Regions from separate parts of the Streptomyces sp. NPDC040432 genome, predicted to be linked through region 4. Evidence: riboswitches for the same ligand, from Rfam matches in the RefSeq annotation. Region 4 holds a riboswitch; each other region holds the start of a gene.
What was found. A riboswitch is a leader RNA that binds a small molecule or an ion and turns the genes downstream of it on or off. The one in region 4 is predicted to bind cobalamin.
Positions count from the first base shown of each region.

Region 1: linked by a shared signal. The riboswitch ahead of ACZ58N_RS24950 (DUF4430 domain-containing protein) and the one ahead of ACZ58N_RS32790 (energy-coupling factor ABC transporter permease) in region 4 are both predicted to bind cobalamin.
Region 2: linked by a shared signal. The riboswitch ahead of ACZ58N_RS04660 (ribonucleoside-diphosphate reductase subunit alpha) and the one ahead of ACZ58N_RS32790 (energy-coupling factor ABC transporter permease) in region 4 are both predicted to bind cobalamin.
Region 3: linked by a shared signal. The riboswitch ahead of ACZ58N_RS12550 (cobalamin biosynthesis protein) and the one ahead of ACZ58N_RS32790 (energy-coupling factor ABC transporter permease) in region 4 are both predicted to bind cobalamin.

Region 1 covers NZ_JBVIVP010000013.1:98,248-102,625, forward strand. Annotated here, with positions in the region: gene aceB (malate synthase A) at 1-1,149, shown strand, start outside; gene ACZ58N_RS24945 (3-hydroxybutyryl-CoA dehydrogenase) at 1,146-2,033, shown strand; cobalamin riboswitch at 2,165-2,319, shown strand; gene ACZ58N_RS24950 (DUF4430 domain-containing protein) at 2,464-2,952, shown strand; gene ACZ58N_RS24955 (prenyltransferase/squalene oxidase repeat-containing protein) at 3,030-4,378, opposite strand, start outside.
Region 2 covers NZ_JBVIVP010000002.1:213,519-217,896, forward strand. Annotated here, with positions in the region: gene ACZ58N_RS04645 (carbon starvation CstA family protein) at 1-1,143, shown strand, start outside; gene ACZ58N_RS04650 (CstA-like transporter-associated (seleno)protein) at 1,140-1,355, shown strand; gene ACZ58N_RS04655 (GNAT family N-acetyltransferase) at 1,483-1,995, shown strand; cobalamin riboswitch at 2,047-2,170, shown strand; gene ACZ58N_RS04660 (ribonucleoside-diphosphate reductase subunit alpha) at 2,334-4,378, shown strand, end outside.
Region 3 covers NZ_JBVIVP010000004.1:503,139-507,516, reverse strand. Annotated here, with positions in the region: gene ACZ58N_RS12560 (inorganic phosphate transporter) at 328-1,599, shown strand; gene ACZ58N_RS12555 (hypothetical protein) at 1,628-1,849, shown strand; cobalamin riboswitch at 1,977-2,132, shown strand; gene ACZ58N_RS12550 (cobalamin biosynthesis protein) at 2,169-3,128, shown strand; gene ACZ58N_RS12545 (cobyric acid synthase) at 3,125-4,378, shown strand, end outside.
Region 4 covers NZ_JBVIVP010000025.1:24,739-29,116, reverse strand. Annotated here, with positions in the region: gene ACZ58N_RS32805 (SsgA family sporulation/cell division regulator) at 341-754, shown strand; gene ACZ58N_RS32800 (AMIN-like domain-containing (lipo)protein) at 897-1,424, shown strand; gene ACZ58N_RS32795 (flavodoxin family protein) at 1,514-2,266, opposite strand; cobalamin riboswitch at 2,332-2,527, shown strand; gene ACZ58N_RS32790 (energy-coupling factor ABC transporter permease) at 2,557-3,258, shown strand; gene ACZ58N_RS32785 (energy-coupling factor ABC transporter substrate-binding protein) at 3,255-3,635, shown strand; gene cbiQ (cobalt ECF transporter T component CbiQ) at 3,640-4,378, shown strand, end outside.

The DNA.
Region 1 (4,378 bases), on a different contig from region 4:
GGCAAGGAGTACCGCCTCGGCACGGACCTCGCCACGATCATGGTCCGGCCGCGCGGCTGGCACCTCCTCGAAGAGCACCTGGAGATCGACGGCCGGCCCGTGCCGGCCTCGCTGGTCGACTTCGGCCTGTACTTCTTCCACTGCGCGCAGCGGCAGATCGACTCCGGTCACGGCCCGTACTTCTACCTCCCGAAGCTGGAGAACCGGTACGAGGCCCGGCTGTGGAACGACGTCTTCGTACTGGCCCAGGAACTGCTCGGCATCCCTCGGGGCACCGTCCGGGCGACCGTCCTGATCGAGACGATCACGGCCGCCTTCGAGATGGAGGAGATCCTCCACGAGTTGCGCGAGCACAGCGCGGGACTGAACGCCGGCCGCTGGGACTACCTCTTCAGCCTCATCAAGACCTTCGGCCACCGCACCGACTTCCAACTGCCCGACCGGGCCGCCGTCACGATGACCGCCCCCTTCATGCGGGCCTACACCGAACTCCTCGTCCGCACCTGCCACAGGCGCGGCGCCCACGCCATCGGCGGGATGGCCGCCCACGTCCCCAGCAGGGACCCCGAGGCGAACGGGGCGGCGCTCGCCAAGGTCCGGCTGGACAAGGAGCGCGAGGCCGAGGACGGCTTCGACGGCTCCTGGGTGGCCCACCCGGGGCTGGTCCCCGTCTGCCGCGAGGTCTTCACGGGCGTACTGGGACGGCGGCCGAACCAACTGGACCGGACCCGGGAGGACGTCGAGGTCACCGCCGCCGATCTGCTGTCCGTGCGCCGGATCGCCGCGCCGCCGACCCCGGAGGGGATCCGCTCGAACGTCGCCGTGGCCCTGCGCTACTTCGACGCCTGGCTGCGCGGCAGCGGCGCCGTGGCCCTGTACGGGCTGATGGAGGACGCGGCGACCGCCGAGATCGCCCGCGTCCAGATCTGGCAGTGGCTGCGCCACGAGCGGGTGGACCGCGCGACGCTCCTCGACCTCCTGGACTCCGAGTGCGCCGCGCTGGAGGACGAGGACCCCGAGGCCCATGTCCTCGACGCCCGTGAGGTCTTCGTGGACGGCGCGCTGTCCGGGCGGCTCCCCGCCTTCTTCACCCCCGAGGCCTACACCCGTCACCTCGTCCGCCGCGCGGCCGGGCCGGTGACCGCGTGAACGCCCCCGCACGGCCGTCGAGCGGCATCCGGCGGGTCGGGATCGTCGGTGGCGGACAGATGGGGGCGGGCATCGCGGAGGTGTGCGCCCGGGCCGGCCTGGACACCGTCGTCGCCGAAGCCGACGCGGGCGCCGCCCGCGCCGCCCGTGAGCGGATGGCCGTCTCCCTGGAACGCGCCGTCCAGCGGGGCAAGCTCGACCGGATCTCCGCCGAGGACGCCCTGGCCCGGCTGCTGTTCACCAGCGACCTCGACGACCTGGCCGACCGTCAGTTGGTGGTCGAGGCCGTCACGGAGAGCGCCGACGCCAAGATCGAGGTCTTCGCCGCCCTCGACAAGATCGTGGAGGACCCGGAGGCGATCCTCGCCACCAACACCTCCGCCATCCCCGTCATGCGGCTCGGCATGGCGACCGGTCGCGCGGACCACGTGCTGGGCCTGCACTTCTTCAACCCGGTACCGGTGTTGCCCCTGGTCGAGATCGTCTCCTCCCTCCACACAGCGGCGCACGTGTCCGACACCGTCGAGGCCTTCGTCGGCGACACCCTCGGCAAGACCGCGATCCGCTCCCGGGACCGGGCCGGCTTCGTCGTCAACGCCCTGCTGATCCCCTATCTGCTCGCCGCCGTCCGGATGGCCGAGTCGGGGTTCGCGAGCGCGTCCGACATCGACGACGGCATGGTCCTGGGCTGCGCCCATCCGATGGGCCCCCTCAAGCTGGCCGACCTCATCGGTCTCGACACCGTCGCCGCCATCGCCGGATCCCTGTACGACGAATTCAAGGAACCCCTCTACGCCCCGCCCCCGCTCCTGCTGCGGATGGTGCAGGCGGGGCTGCTCGGCCGCAAGACCGGCCGCGGGTTCCACACGTACGGCCGGGACTGAGGGTCCCGGCACGCCGCCCGGGCTCCGAGGGTGCCCCGGCTGAGGGAAGGAGCGGGGCGTGACGAGTGGTGTCGTCGCGCCCCGCTCCGCCGTGTTCCCGGGATCCACTTACGGCGCGCCCCCACGACACCGTACGATGCGTTCTGCTCCGGCCCGTTCGGCGGAGCCCACAACCGAATGCACGCATGCCTGGGGGAAGCCGGTGGGAATCCGGCGCTGACCTGCAACCGTGAACGGGGCCTCGTGCCCCGTGAGTCGGAGTACCCGGGATGCGCTGTGAATTGCTTCCCACTGTCATGGTCTGCAGCGCGAAGCCCCCAGCCCGGGCCGGCACCCCCGGCCGCTTCCCGAGGGAGGCGGCCGGGGGTGGGCGCGTGGGTCGGAGGGATCGTCGGCGCGGACCGTCATCCCTTCCGGAAGAAGGCACTTCATGCGCCCGACCCTCGCCCGCCGCTCCGTGATCACCACGGTCGCCCTCGGTCTCGCCCTCGCCTCCGCCCCGGCCGTGGCCGAGGCCGCCCCGAAGCCGAACACGAACGCGGCCGTCAAGGTCGAACTCACGGTCCAGGGCCCGAACGGGCTGCTCTTCAAGGGCAAGGTCAAGACCAAGGGTCACGACGTCACCACCGCCACCGGTGGCACCCACAAGTGCGACGGCACCAACGGCGGCGCCCACGCCTCCAAGGTGCCCACGCCGACGGCGGCGCTCGACGACGCCGCCCGCAAGAAGGGCTTCACCTGGGACGGGACCTGGTACTCGTCGTTCGACGACTTCTCCGTCGACACCATAAAGAACGTCAGCGGCGGCGGCTCCGCCTACTGGAGCATCTCCGTCAACGGCACTCCGACCCCGGTCGGCGGCTGCCAGTTCAAGATCGGTGCGGGTGACCAGGTGGCCTTCACCTGGACCTCCTTCTGATCCGATCGCGATCACCCCGCGCACAGCGGTGCGGTCCGCGAGCCCCGGGGCTCGCGGACCGCACCGGTGACGGATCGTCAGGCGCCCCACCGCAGCGCGATGGTGTCGCCCACGTTGATGACCTTCTCGCGCAGCGCCCCGGCGAAGGAGGAGCCGTCGACGCTGACCTTCCACGTGTTCGAGCCGCTGTTGGCCTTGCCGTTGACCGTGGTGATGGTGCCGGTCCCGGAGGACGGGGTCACACCGGTGACGCAACCCGACGGCGTGGCGCCGCCCGTGGCCGCGGCCAGGACGTCCCCGAGGGTGGTGGTCGTCCCGGTCGGGGTGAACGCCACGGAGCAGACCTTGAGGTTGCCGGCACCGTCGTCGACGGACAGTGCCAACTTCGTCGCCGTACCCGCGGTGAAGGTGGACTGGGCGACCCACTGCGGAGCACCGGGGGTCACCGGCACCGGCGGGGCCGTGGTGAATCCGCCGCCCGCGACCGCGCGCAGCGCGTCGATGGAGGCGTAGGCCGTGGGGCCGGCATCGGCGGGCTTGTACTTGAAGCCGCCCGCCGGGTTGTACTGGTTGGCGATCAGGAAGTCGATGGGCGTCTTGCCGCTTCCGGTGAGGAAGTCGCCCGTCTGCGGGTTGAAACCGCAGGCGTTCAGGCCCGCCACGCCCCAGCCGTTGGAGCTGGTGTTGACTCCGTAGAGCGAGTTGAACGCGCCGCTGCCGGGGACCAGGGTGCCCTTGAGGAAGTTCTTCGCCTGGACGACGTCCGTGTCGGTGTTCGGGACGCCGGAGACGCACAGCGCGGCCATGGCGGCGCCGGTCATGTCGACGTCGCTCGCGGAGTTCAGGACGGTGGGGTTGCCCTCGCCCTTCTGGTAGGTCCAGCCGCCGTCGACGTGCTGGTTGGCACGGATACGGGTGACGAGGGAGTCCGTGAGCGCCTGCGGGATGCGGTTCGCGCCGCCCTGGGTCCTGGCCCCCCGCAGCGAGAGCGCGGCGAAGACCGTGCCGTTGAAGTTCCCCGACGGACCGAAGTAGCCCGGCTCCGCCGTCTGCCAGTAGGAGTAGATGTGCGCGACGAGGTTGCGGGAGGCCGAGACGCGGGCCGGGTCGATGCCGGCGGCGTAGGCGTTGAGGGCGCCGCGCTCGTAGTCCGTGACGACCGGGGAGGCCTGTGGCCAGCCCGCCGTCGACAGCAGGTTGCGGTAGACGGTTCGGGCGTTCTTCGTGGTGTCACCGCCCGGGTAGACGTCGACGACGGCCGTACCGGTGGCCGCGAAGGCGCTGAACGCCCACTCGTTGGACAGGCCGGCGCCCGCGTACGAACCATCGGCGGCCTGAAGTGACTTGAGGTACGTCACACCGTTCGTCCTGGAGGTCGCGATCTGCGCGGGCGACGAGGTGGCGAAGGCGGGCAGCGCGGTGAGGA
Region 2 (4,378 bases), on a different contig from region 4:
TCCGGCTTCCACTCCCTGGTCGCCTCGGGCACCACCCCGAAGATGATCCAGAAGGAGACCCAGGTCCGGGTCATCGGCTACGGCGCGATGCTCACCGAGTCGTTCGTCGCCATCATGGCCGTGATCGCCGCCTGCATCATCGAGCCCGGCCTCTTCTTCGCCGTCAACTCACCGCCCGGCGTCATCGGCACCACGGTCGAGACCGCGTCCGCCGCCGTCACCAACTTCGGCTTCGCCATCAGCCCGGACGCCCTCGCGCAGGCCGCGAAGGACGTGGAGGAGAGCAGCCTGCTCTCCCGTACGGGTGGCGCCCCGACCTTCGCACTCGGAATGTCGGAGATCTTCTCGGCCGTCATAGGCGGCACCGGGATGAAGGCGTTCTGGTACCACTTCGCCATCATGTTCGAGGCCCTGTTCATCCTGACCACGGTCGACGCGGGCACCCGCGTGGGCCGGTTCATGCTCCAGGACACCCTCGGCAACGTGCACAAGTCCTTCAGGGACGTCAGCTGGAAGCCGGGCGTGTGGCTCGCGAGCGCCATCGTCGTCGGCGGCTGGGGCTACTTCCTGTGGGTCGGCGTCAAGGACCCGCTGGGCGGCATCAACCAGCTGTTCCCGCTGTTCGGCATCGCGAACCAGCTGCTCGCCGCGGTGGCGCTGGCCGTCTGCACGACCCTCCTGGTGAAGTCCGGGCGGCTGAAGTGGGCCTGGGTCACCGGGGTTCCGCTGGCGTGGGACGTGGCCGTCACCCTCACCGCCAGCTACCAGAAGATCTTCTCCCAGGACGTGAAGGTCGGCTTCTTCGCCCAGCGCGACAAGTACCAGGCGGGCATCGACGCCGACAAGGTCCTCCCGCCGGCCAAGACGATGGGCGAGATGCACACCGTGGTCACCAACGCCACGGTCGACGGGGTCCTGTCCGTGCTGTTCGCCGTCCTCATCATCATCGTGCTGGTGGACGCGGGCCGGACCTGCTTCAAGGCCATCGCCCACCCGGAGTCGGTCCGCCTCTCCGAGGTCCCGTGGACCGAGTCGAAGATCGTCGCCCCGGCCGGGCTCATCGCCACGGCCGAGGAGAAGGCCGAACTCGCGGCGGCCGGCCTCGACAGCGGCGGCGGCCGGGTCAAGGAACCCGTCGCGTGAACACCGCACGAACGCCGGCCGCAGTGCGCAACGCGCTGGCGAGGGCCCGGTACTACGTACGGGAGTTCTCCGGCGAGGCGGCGTACGACCGCTATGTCGCGCACGCCCGGGCCCACGACCCGCAGGCCGGGGTCATGACCCGGCGCGCCTTCGAGCGGGCCCGCACCGACGCCCGCGAGGCGGACCCCCGCGAGGGCTTCCGCTGCTGCTGACCACCCCCCGCGAAGGGCCCCGCCGCACCCGCGACGGGGCCCTTCGGCGCGTTCCGGGGTACCCGCGGTCGCGTCCGTCGGCGTCGGACCCCGCCCGCCCGGGGGCGCCTCCGGCACACTCGACCGCATGGACACAGTGATCAGGGCGGCGCTGCCCGCCGAGTACGAAGAACTGGGTGACATCACCGCGCGGGCTTACCTCGGGGACGGGCTGCTCGACGGCAACCCCGACGGCACCTACGAGCGCGTGCTGCGCGACGTCGCCGGTCGGGCCCGAGCCGGCGAGGTGCTCGTGGCCGTGCTCGGCGGACGACTGCTGGGCGGTGTGACCTTCGCCCCTCCGGGGAGTCCGCTCGCCGACATAGCCGGCCCCGGCGAGGCCGAGTTCCGGATGCTCGCGGTGGCCGCCACCGCCCGGGGCAAGGGCGCCGGCGAGGCCCTCGTACGGGCCTGCGTCGAGCGGTCCAGGGTCCTTCCCGGGGTCACCCGGCTGGTGCTCTCCACGCAGCCGCGGATGGCCTCCGCGCACCGGATCTACGAGCGCCTGGGCTTCGTCCGCACCCCCGAACGGGACTGGTCGCCGCTTCCCACGGTGCCCCTGCTCACCTACGCCCTGGAGCTGTACGCACCCGAGCAGTAGCCACCCCGACACAACATGTGGGGGCTACCGCAACGGGGCGCCCCCACATGTATGCTCATGCCTGCTGTCGCCGCAGGGGAATCCGGTGCGAATCCGGAACTGTCCCGCAACGGTATGAAGTGCACCCATTGGTGCGTCCGGAAGTCCGACGACCTGCCGACAGCGCTCCCGGCTCGACCGAACCGGGTGCCGACACGTCCGGGCCTCGCGGTTGGGCCGGTGGACGCCACGCGGTGCACGTACCGCCTGCCCTGTCCGGGCCGGTGCGTGGCCTTCCCGCGTGCGCCCGCTCGCCCCGCCCCGTCGAAGACCGGGCCGAGTGAGGGAGAGCTCCCCCCGTGACCATCGCGCCCGCCGCACCGCGCGCCGAGTCCGCCCAGTCCGCCAACGAGGCCGCGCTCGCGCCCGAGGGCCCGGGGACCGCACTGCTGCGCACCCTCACCGAACTCACGGCCGACCTGCCCGACACGGACCCCGGCCGGGTCGCCGCCGCCGCCCTGCGCGGCCGCAGCTCCGTCGCCGACGAGGCCGAACTGCGGGGGCTGGCCACCGAGGCCGCCGCCGGTCTGATCTCCGAGGACCCGGCGTACTCCCGCCTCGCCGCCCGGCTGCTGACCCTCGCCATCGCCGACGAGGCCGCGGGCCAGGGTTCCGCCTCCTTCGCCGAGTCGGTCGCCGTCGGCCACCGCGAGGGCCTGATCGCCGATCGCACGGCCGAGTTCGTCGAGGCCCACGCCGCCCGGCTGAACTCCCTCGTCGAGCACGCCCTCGCCGAGGGCGCCGACGACCGCTTCGGCTTCTTCGGCCTGCGCACCCTGCACAGCCGTTACCTGCTGCGCCACCCGATCACCCGCCAGGTCATCGAGACCCCGCAGTACTTCATGCTGCGCGTGGCCTGTGGCCTCGCCGCGGACGAGAGCGTCCAGGCCGTCGAGGAAGTGGCCTCGCTCTACCGGCTGATGAGCCGCCTGGACTACCTGCCGTCGTCCCCCACGCTCTTCAACTCCGGCACCCGGCACCCGCAGATGTCGTCCTGCTACCTGCTGGACTCCCCGCTGGACGAGCTGGACTCGATCTACGACCGCTACCACCAGGTCGCCCGCCTGTCCAAGCACGCCGGCGGCATCGGCCTCTCGTACTCCCGCATCCGCGCCCGCGGTTCCCTGATCCGCGGCACCAACGGCCACTCCAACGGCATCGTCCCGTTCCTGAAGACCCTCGACGCCTCCGTCGCCGCGGTCAACCAGGGCGGCCGGCGCAAGGGCGCGGCCGCCGTCTACCTGGAGACCTGGCACGCGGACATCGAGGAGTTCCTGGAGCTCCGCGACAACACCGGTGAGGACCAGCGCCGTACGCACAACCTGAACCTCGCCCACTGGGTGCCGGACGAGTTCATGCGCCGCGTGAACTCCGACGGCCAGTGGTCGCTGTTCTCCCCGGCCGACGTCCCCGAGCTCGTGGACCTGTGGGGCGACGCGTTCGACGCCGCCTACCGCAAGGCCGAGGCGGACGGCCTGGCCCGCAAGACCATGCCCGCCCGTGACCTGTACGGCCGGATGATGCGCACCCTCGCGCAGACCGGCCAGGGCTGGATGACCTTCAAGGACGCCTCCAACCGCACGGCGAACCAGACCGCCGAGCCGGGCTCGGTCGTCCACTCCTCCAACCTGTGCACCGAGATCATCGAGGTCACCGACGACGGCGAGACGGCCGTCTGCAACCTCGGCTCGGTCAACATGGGCGCCTTCGTGGTGAACGGGGAGATCGACTGGGAGCGCCTGGACGAGACCGTCCGCACGGCCGTGACCTTCCTCGACCGCGTCGTGGACATCAACTTCTACCCGACCGAGCAGGCCGGGCGTTCCAACGCCCGCTGGCGGCCGGTGGGTCTGGGCGCGATGGGCCTCCAGGACGTCTTCTTCAAGCTGAAGCTGCCCTTCGACTCCCCCGAGGCGAAGGCGCTGTCCACGAAGCTCTCCGAGCGGATCATGCTCGCCGCGTACGAGGCCTCCTGCGACCTCGCCGAGCGCAACGGCCCGCTCCCCGCCTGGGAGAAGACCCGTACCGCCCGCGGTGTCCTGCACCCGGACCACTACGACGTCGAGCTGAACTGGCCCGAGCGCTGGGACGCCCTGCGCGCCCGCGTCGCGAAGACCGGCATGCGCAACTCGCTGCTCCTCGCCATCGCCCCGACGGCGACGATCGCCTCGATCGCGGGCGTGTACGAGTGCATCGAGCCGCAGGTCTCCAACCTGTTCAAGCGCGAGACCCTCAGCGGTGAGTTCCTCCAGGTCAACGCCTACCTGGTGGACGAGCTGAAGCAGCTCGGCGTGTGGGACGCGCAGACCCGCGAGGCGCTGCGCGAGTCCAGCGGCTCCGTGCA
Region 3 (4,378 bases), on a different contig from region 4:
CCGCCGCCGCCGTCCGGCGGAACCGGAACCCCGCCGGGAGTCCGCCCGGGGTGAGGGTCCCGGCGGAGCGGGCCGGGGCCCCCGCGCGTGATCTGGGTCTCTTCCGTACCGTCGTGGCCGGGTTGCCCCGGGCCGGAAGTCCTCCCGGAAGGGGCGTGTTCGCCCCGCTCTGACGTGCACGAATCGCTATATTCGCGGTGGAACCGGGATATAGGTCCCGATCACACGGCACTCCGAGGCACCACTCCGCCCGCCCCAGTTCACCTTCCGTTCATCCAGGTTGCCTACGGTCGCCGAGCCAATGACGTCAAACAGAAGCCTGGGTAAATGGAGCACATAACGCTTCTCCTCGGGATCGTGATCATCACCGCTCTCGTGTTCGACTTCACGAACGGTTTCCACGACACGGCCAACGCGATGGCCACCACCATCTCGACCGGCGCTCTCAAGCCCAAGACCGCGGTCGCCATGTCCGCCGTGCTGAACCTCGTCGGCGCTTTCATGTCCGTGGAGGTCGCCAAGACGATCTCCAAGGGCCTGGTCAACGAGGAAGGCATTCAGCCGGAGGTGATCTTCGCCGCCCTGGTCGGCGCGATCCTCTGGAACCTCGTCACCTGGCTGGTCGGACTGCCCTCCAGCTCCTCCCACGCCCTCATGGGTGGCCTGATCGGTGCCGCGGTCGCTTCCGCGGGTCTCGACGCGGTCAACGGCAGCGTCGTCGTGACGAAGGTGCTGATCCCCGCGATCGCCGCCCCGCTCGTCGCCGGTGTGGCCGCCATGCTGGCCGCGAAGTTGACGTACAAGCTGGGCAACCAGGTCGGCGAGAAGACCTCCGCCAAGGGGTACCGCGCCGGTCAGATCGCCTCGGCCGGTCTCGTCTCCCTCGCGCACGGCACCAACGACGCGCAGAAGACGATGGGCATCATCACCCTGGCGCTGATCGCCGGAAACGCCCTGCCCGCCGGCGCCAACCCGCCGGTCTGGGTCATCGTCTCCGCCGGTCTGGCCATCGCGATGGGCACCTACCTGGGCGGCTGGCGCATCATCCGCACCATGGGCAAGGGCCTGACCGACCTCCAGCCGCAGCAGGGCTTCGCCGCCCAGACCTCGGCCGCGAGCGTCATCCTGGCCTCCTCCACCCTCGGCTTCTCCCTCTCCACCACCCACGCGTGCTCCGGCGCCGTCATGGGTGCCGGTCTGGGACGCAAGGGCGGTGTGGTCCGCTGGTCCACGGCCACCCGCATGTTCATCGCCTGGGGCCTGACCCTGCCGGCCGCCGCGCTCGTCGCCTCCATCGCCGAGCTCGTCATGCGCACCGGTGACATCGGCATCGCCGCGGTCACGGTCTTCCTGGTCGGTTCCTGCTTCGCCATCTGGCTGATCTCCCGCCGTCAGGTCGTCGACCACAACAACGTCAACGAGCTGGAGACCCCCGGCGCGACGGACGAGCCCGGTGTCGTCACCACGGCCATGGCCGCCGTCACCGTCCCGCCGACCACCGCCGCGGCCGGTACCACCGCCGCCGTGACCGACGAGGACCTCAAGGCCACCATCCCGGCCTCGACCGCGACCCCCGCGGCTCCGGCCGCAGCGGTCTGACCCCGAGAACGACAGAGGATTCAGCGGTATGAAGATCGACTGGGCATCACTCGGCTCCGTCTTCGGAGTCAGCCTCACCGCCACGGTCGCCCTCGTGGCCCTCTTCACCCTGGGCCTGGTGGGCCTGTCCAAGCACGAGGCCGCCACCGAGCGCGGCGGCGCCGCGGTCATGGCCCGCGGCGGCGCGTACGTCTGCTTCGCGCTCTGCACGGCGGCCGTGTCGTACGGGATCTACCTGATCGTCAGCTGAGACGGTGCGCCGAAGCTCCCTCCGGGTATCCCGGGGGGAGCTTTCGCATGCCCCGGCGGACCGCCCGCCCTGCGCCCCGTCCTGCGCCCCTCCGCGCACCCGCCGCAGGTCAACGGCAAGTTGACGGGCGTTCTCGGTGCGTGGTGGACTGCGCGAGCCAATACGGCGGCATGGAAGAGGAAGTCCGGTGCGAATCCGGCGCGGTCCCGCCACTGTCACCGGGGCGGCGCACACGGTGCGCGCCCCGGGAGCCAGGAACTCTCGCCGCCGGACACGTCGAACCAGGGCGCGGACCCTGAGTGAGGACATTGCTGCCACCATGCGTGCCGATCGCGTCTTCGCGTACGGCGCCGCGGCGGGCCTGATCGGCGACCGGATCCTCGGGGATCCGCGCCGCGGGCACCCCGTGGCCGCCTTCGGGAGAGCCGCCGCCGCCGTCGAACGCGCCCTGTGGCGCGACGACCGCGCCCGCGGTGTCCTCCACACCCTGGTGTGCGCCGGGGGCGCGACCGCCGTCGGCGTCCTGGCCGCCCGCGCCGTGCGCTCCCGCCCCGCCGCCCGCGTGGCCCTGACCGCCGCCGCCACCTGGGCGGTCGTCGGGGGCACCTCGCTGGGGCGGGAGGCGCGCGCCATCGGCGGGGCGCTCGCCGTCGGTGACACCGAGGTCGCCCGTGAACGCCTGCCCCACCTGTGCGGGCGCGACCCCCAGTCCCTGGACGGGCAGCAGATGGCCCGGGCCGTCGTGGAGTCCGTCGCCGAGAACACCTCCGACGCGGTCGTCGGGGCGCTGGTGTGGGGGGCCGCCGCCGGGGTGCCCGGCCTGCTGGCCTTCCGCGCCGTGAACACCCTGGACGCCATGGTGGGCCACAAGTCGCCCCGTCACCTGCGCTACGGCTGGGCCTCCGCCCGCCTCGACGACCTGGCCGGCTGGCCCGGGGCCCGCCTGACGGCGCTGGCCGCCGTCGTGGCCGGTCCCGACCGTCGGGGAGCCGTACGGGCCTGGCGCGCCGACGCCGCCGCCCACCCCAGCCCCAACGCCGGACCGGTGGAGGCCTCCTTCGCGGGGGCGCTCGGGGTCCGGCTCGGCGGCACCCTGTCCTACGGCGGCCGGACCGAGCACCGTGCCGTGCTGAACGGGGAGACCGGGCGGCCCGTGGAGGTCGCCGACATTGAGCGGGCCGTACGCCTGTCGCGGCAGGTCACCTGGCTGGCGCTGGGCGCCTGCGTCACGGCCCGGCTGCTGGTCTCCCGCACCACGTCGAAGGGACGGCGCGCATGAGCGGCACCGGGCGCGGCGGCGGCATGCTGGTCGCCGGCACCACGTCGGACGCGGGCAAGAGCGTGGTCACGGCGGGCATCTGCCGGTGGCTGGCCCGCCAGGGGGTGAAGGTGGCCCCCTTCAAGGCGCAGAACATGTCGCTGAACTCGTTCGTGACCCGGGAGGGCGCCGAGATCGGGCGGGCCCAGGCCATGCAGGCCCAGGCGGCCCGGGTGGAACCGACCGCGCTGATGAACCCGGTCCTGCTCAAGCCGGGCAGCGACCGCAGCAGTCAGGTCGTGCTGCTCGGCAAGCCGGTGGGCGAGATGAGCGCGCGCGGCTTCTTCGGCACGGCGGGCCCCGACCGGCTCCCCGGGTCGGCCGCGCCCGGTGGGCACCGCGAGCAGCTCCTCGGCGTCGTCACCGACTGCCTGGAGCAGCTGCGGGGCACGTATGACGCCGTGATCTGCGAGGGGGCGGGCAGTCCGGCCGAGATCAACCTGCGCCGGACCGACATCGTGAACATGGGCATCGCGCGGGCCGCGCGGTTCCCCGTCGTCGTGGTCGGGGACATCGACCGGGGCGGCGTCTTCGCGTCCTTCTTCGGGACGACCGCCCTGCTGTCCCCCGAGGACCAGTCGCTGATCGCCGGATACCTGGTCAACAAGTTCCGGGGCGACGTCTCCCTCCTGGAGCCCGGCCTGGAGATGCTGCGCGGTCTCACCGGGCGGGCGACGTACGGGGTGCTGCCGTTCCAGCACGGGCTGGGCATCGACGAGGAGGACGGGCTGCGGGTGTCCCTGCGCGGGGCCGTCCGGGAGTCCGTGGTGGCTCCGCCGGTCGGCGAGGACGTGCTGCGGGTCGCGGTGTGCGCGGTGCCTCTCATGTCGAACTTCACCGACGTCGACGCCCTCGCCGCCGAGCCGGGCGTGGTCGTGCGGTTCGTGGACCGGGCCGAGGAGCTGGCGGACGCCGACCTGGTCGTCGTACCGGGCACGCGCGGCACCGTGAAGGCGCTGGCCTGGCTGCGGGAGCGGGGGCTCGCCGACGCGCTTTCGCGGCGGGCCGCCGAGGGCCGTCCGGTGCTCGGCGTCTGCGGCGGCTTCCAACTCCTCGGTGAGCACATCGAGGACGAGGTCGAGTCGAAGGCCGGCGCGGTGGACGGCCTCGGGTTGCTGCCCGTGCGCGTCCGCTTCGCCCGGGAGAAGACCCTGGCGCGGCCGGTCGGCTCGGCGCTGGGCGAGCCCGTCGAGGGCTACGAGATCCATCAC
Region 4 (4,378 bases):
CGTCGCAGGAGGCGGCTACGATCGCGCGTACCGGCGAGGGGGGGGAAGCGTGGAGACATCGCAGCGGGCGTCAAGTCCGGCCGCCCCGGGGGTGTTTGGGGGCAGCCACCCGATCGCCCCGATCACCGTCGTGCCGGTCGGACGGGTCGCCTCCGCCGGCCTCCTCGCCCGCCCCCTCCGCGCCCGCCCGCCCTGATCGGCGTACGGTCGCCCGCCGGCCCCGAAGAGGGGTCCGGGGGCCCGTCCGCCTCGGGACCTTCGGCGTCCGGCCGGGCCCGGGGGGTCGGCTGGCGTGCCGGAAGGGCCCCGGAAGACCCCGTTCGAGAGGAAGGCTCACCCGTTGACCACCACCGTCACCGAGCACCGCGTCCTGCCGCTGCGACTGGAGGCGGCTCCCGTGTCCGTCCCCCTCCAGGGGGTCTTCGTGTACCGCACGGACCGGCCGTACGAGCTGGCCGTGGACTTCCGCGGCGCGGGGGTCCACCTGGCGCGCTGGGTGTTCTCCCGGGAACTCCTGCTCGACGGGGAGTCCACCGCCACGGGTGAGGGCGACATACAGGTGTGGCCCCGCCGGCAGCGCTCGGAGCCGCGGGTCTTCCTCGCCTTCAGCAACGGGCTGCAGAACTGCGTGGTCTCCGCCCGCGCCAAGGACATCCGCGAGCTGTGCCGCCGGATGAGCACCCTCGTCCCGCGCGGACAGGAACGTCGTCACTACGACCTCGACGCCGAGGTGAGCGCCCTGCTGGCGCACTGACCGGCCGCCGGACGGATCCGGGGGCGCCGACCGGCCGGGAGGGCCGGAAAAGGGCCCGCGCGGCCGTGCAACCGTAGGCGCCCGCCGGGTGTCCTACCCGATGACACCCTTGTCCCCGTCTCTGAAGAATCGGGGGGACGTCATGCGTCACCTGCTTCGTCCTCGTCGTCGGCGGATCGTGGCCCTGGCCACGGGCGCGCTGCTCACCGCCGGGCTCGCGCTCGCCGGTCCGGCCACCGCCGCCTCCGCCGCCGCTTCCACCACCAGGACCCAGACCCCGCTCGTCGTGAACGCCCGCTGGGGCGGTCACTGCACCTTCGACCGGATCGTGATCGACATCCAGGGCCACGTCCCGACGGTCAACGTCAGTCCCGTCCCCAAGCTGGTCTACGACGGTTCGGGCAAGCCCGTGCCGCTCGCCGGGAAGTACTTCCTGGAGATCCGTCTGAACCCCGCCGCGGGACACGACGACGCGGGTCAGAACGTCTACCTGGGCCCCCGGCTGCAGAAGATCTACCTGCCCAAGCTCAAGGGCATCGCCATGACCGGCGACTACGAGGGGTACGTGACCTTCGGCGCCGCCTTCGACACCAAGCCGGCCTACGGCGTCACCGTCCTGCACAACCCGGAGCGGGTCGTGGTGGACGTGTCGCACCCCAACACCTGCTGACCTGACGGGACCGGCGAACGGTCGGGGGCCCGGGGTGTCGCACACCCCGGGCCCCCTGCCGTTGCCCCGGGCGGGTCCCGGGCGGGGGCTCAGCGGTGCTCGGGGTTGGGGAAGTCGAAGCGGCAGCCCGCGTCCCACGCGGAGCGCTGGTTGCCGTGCGCGGGGAAGCCGCCGGCGCGCTTGAGGAGCGCGGCGAGGTGCATGAGGTTCCAGGACATGAAGGCGGTGTTGCGGTTGGTGAAGTCGTTCTCGGGGCCGCCCGAACCCGGGTCGAGGTAGGAGGGTCCCGGTCCGGCCTCGCCGATCCAGCCCGCGTCGGCCTGCGGCGGGACGGCGTAGCCGAGGTGCTGGAGGCTGTAGAGGACGTTCATCGCGCAGTGTTTGACGCCGTCCTCGTTGCCGGTGATCAGGGCTCCGCCGACGCGCCCGTAGTAGGCGTACTGGCCCTGTTCGTTCAGGATCGAGGAGCAGGCGTAGAGCCGCTCGATCACCTGCTTCATGACGGAACTGTTGTCGCCGAGCCAGATCGGGCCGCAGAGCACCAGGATGTCGGCGTCCATGATCCGGCTGTAGAGGACCGGCCACTGGTCGCTCTCCCAACCGTGCTCGGTCATGTCCGGCCAGACCCCGGTGGCGATGTCGTGGTCGACCGCCCGGATCAGGGACGTGCGGGCACCGGCGGCCTCCATGACGGCGCGGCTCCGCGCGATCAGGCCCTCGGTGTTGCTGGGCTCGGGCGAGCGTTTGAGCGTGCAGTTCACGTAGACGGCGGAGAGGTCCGAGTAGTCGAAGGATTCGTCAGCCACTCCCCCACGCTGGCCCGACCCGTCGCCGGCCGCCATCGGACCGCATCCACCCGGGTCACCCCCGCCGGCGGGGCCGGGTTGTTACCGGTCGGCGCGGCCGACTACTGTCAGCGGGCCTTGGTGTTCGGGAAACCGGTGGGAAACCGGTGCGGCCCTCGCCACTGTGATCGGGAAGTCCGGCTCCATTCCTGCGGGAAGCCACTGGGTTCCGCGCGGGAGACCGCACGGCCCCGGGAAGGCGGAGTCAGGGCATCAGTACCCGTGAGCCAGGAGACCGGCCGGGGCGCGTCGTCCATCCACGAGGTGCTGGAGAGGTCTCTCTACTCATGCATATAGCCGAGGGGTTCCTGCCCCCTTTGCACGCGGTCGCCTGGGGCGCCGCATCCGCTCCCTTCGTCGTCCACGGCGTCCGCGCCCTCACCCGCGAGGTGAAGGCCAATCCCGAGAGCACCCTGCTGCTCGGGGCGTCCGGAGCGTTCACATTCGTCCTTTCCGCCCTGAAGATCCCTTCGGTGACGGGTAGTTGCTCGCACCCCACCGGCACCGGCCTGGGAGCCATCCTGTTCAGGCCGCCGATCATGGCGGTCCTCGGCACGATCACCCTGCTGTTCCAGGCCCTGCTGCTGGCGCACGGCGGGCTCACCACGCTCGGCGCCAACGTCTTCTCGATGGCCATCGCCGGCCCCTGGGCGGGCTACGGGGTCTACCGGCTGCTGAAGAAGTTCGACGTGCCGCTGATGGTGACCGTCTTCTTCGGCGCCTTCTTCGCCGACCTCGTCACCTACTGCGTGACCTCCGTCCAGCTCGCGCTGGCCTTCCCGGACCCGTCCGGCGGCTTCGTCGGCGCCCTGGAGAAGTTCGCGGGCATCTTCGCCCTCACCCAGATCCCGCTCGCGGTCAGCGAGGGCCTGCTGACGGTCCTCGTGGTGCGGCTGCTGATGCAGTCCAGCAAGTCCGACCTGGTGCGCCTGGGCGTCGCCCGGCTGACCGGTGGCAACAAGGCGAAGCAGGAGGCGACGGTCCGATGACCCGGAACGCGAAGATCAACACACTGCTGCTGCTCCTGGTGGCGGCGCTGGCCGTGCTCCCGCTCGCGCTGGGACTCGGGGACGGCAAGGAGGAGCCGTTCGCGGGCGCCGACGCGCAGGCGGAGGCGGCCATCACCGAGCTGAAGCCGGATTACGAACCCTGGTTCTCCCCGCTGTACGAACCCCCCTCGGGCGAGATCGAATCGGCCCTGTTCGCCCTCCAGGCGGCGCTCGGCGCGGGCGTGCTCGCGTACTACTTCGGCGTGCGCAAGGGGCGCCGCCAGGGCGCGGCGCTCGCGGACGGCGGGACCGGGACCGGCGACGGGGCCGGCACGGGCGGCGGAACCGGTTCGGCGGCGGCCGGCGCGGAGCGCTAGCGCGGTGCTGCCGATCGACGTGGCGGCGCACAGCAGTCGCTGGCGCCGCCGCCATCCGTTGGAGAAGGCCCTGCTGGGGCTGGGGCTGACGGTCACCGCCGTGTGTCTGCCGCCCTGGCCCGGCGGGCCGTTGGTCGCCGCGGCGACCCTGGTGGTGCTGCTCGGACCCGCCGGGGTCGCCGGGCGGCAGCTGTGGCGGGCCTTCCGGGTACCGCTCGGCTTCTGCTGCACGGGGGCGCTGCCGCTGCTGGTGTCACTGGGCGGGCCGGCCGGTTTCGTCTCGCTCGCCCCCGACGGGCCCCGGCACGCCGGCGAGCTGCTCCTGCGCACCTCGGCGGCCTCGCTCGGGGTGCTGCTGTTCGCCTTCACCACCCCGGTGTCGGACGTGCTGCCCCGGCTGGTGCGGGCCGGGGTACCGGCCCCCGTCGTCGACGTGGCCCTCGTCATGTACCGGATCGGGTTCCTGCTGCTCGACTCGATGGCCCAGGTCCGCCGGGCCCAGGCGGCCCGCCTCGGGCACACGAACCGGGCCGCGGTGTGGCGCTCGCTGGCCGGGCTCGCGGCGACCGCGTTCGTCCGGGCCTTCGACCGCGCCGGACGGCTCCAGGAGGGGCTGGCCGGGCGCGGCTACGACGGCGCGCTGCGGGTGCTCGTCCCCGAGGCGCCCCTGTCCCGGCGGTTCCTGGCGGCCTCCGCCGTCCTGCTGGCCTCCCTGGTCGGCCTGACCCTCGTACTGAAGGAGC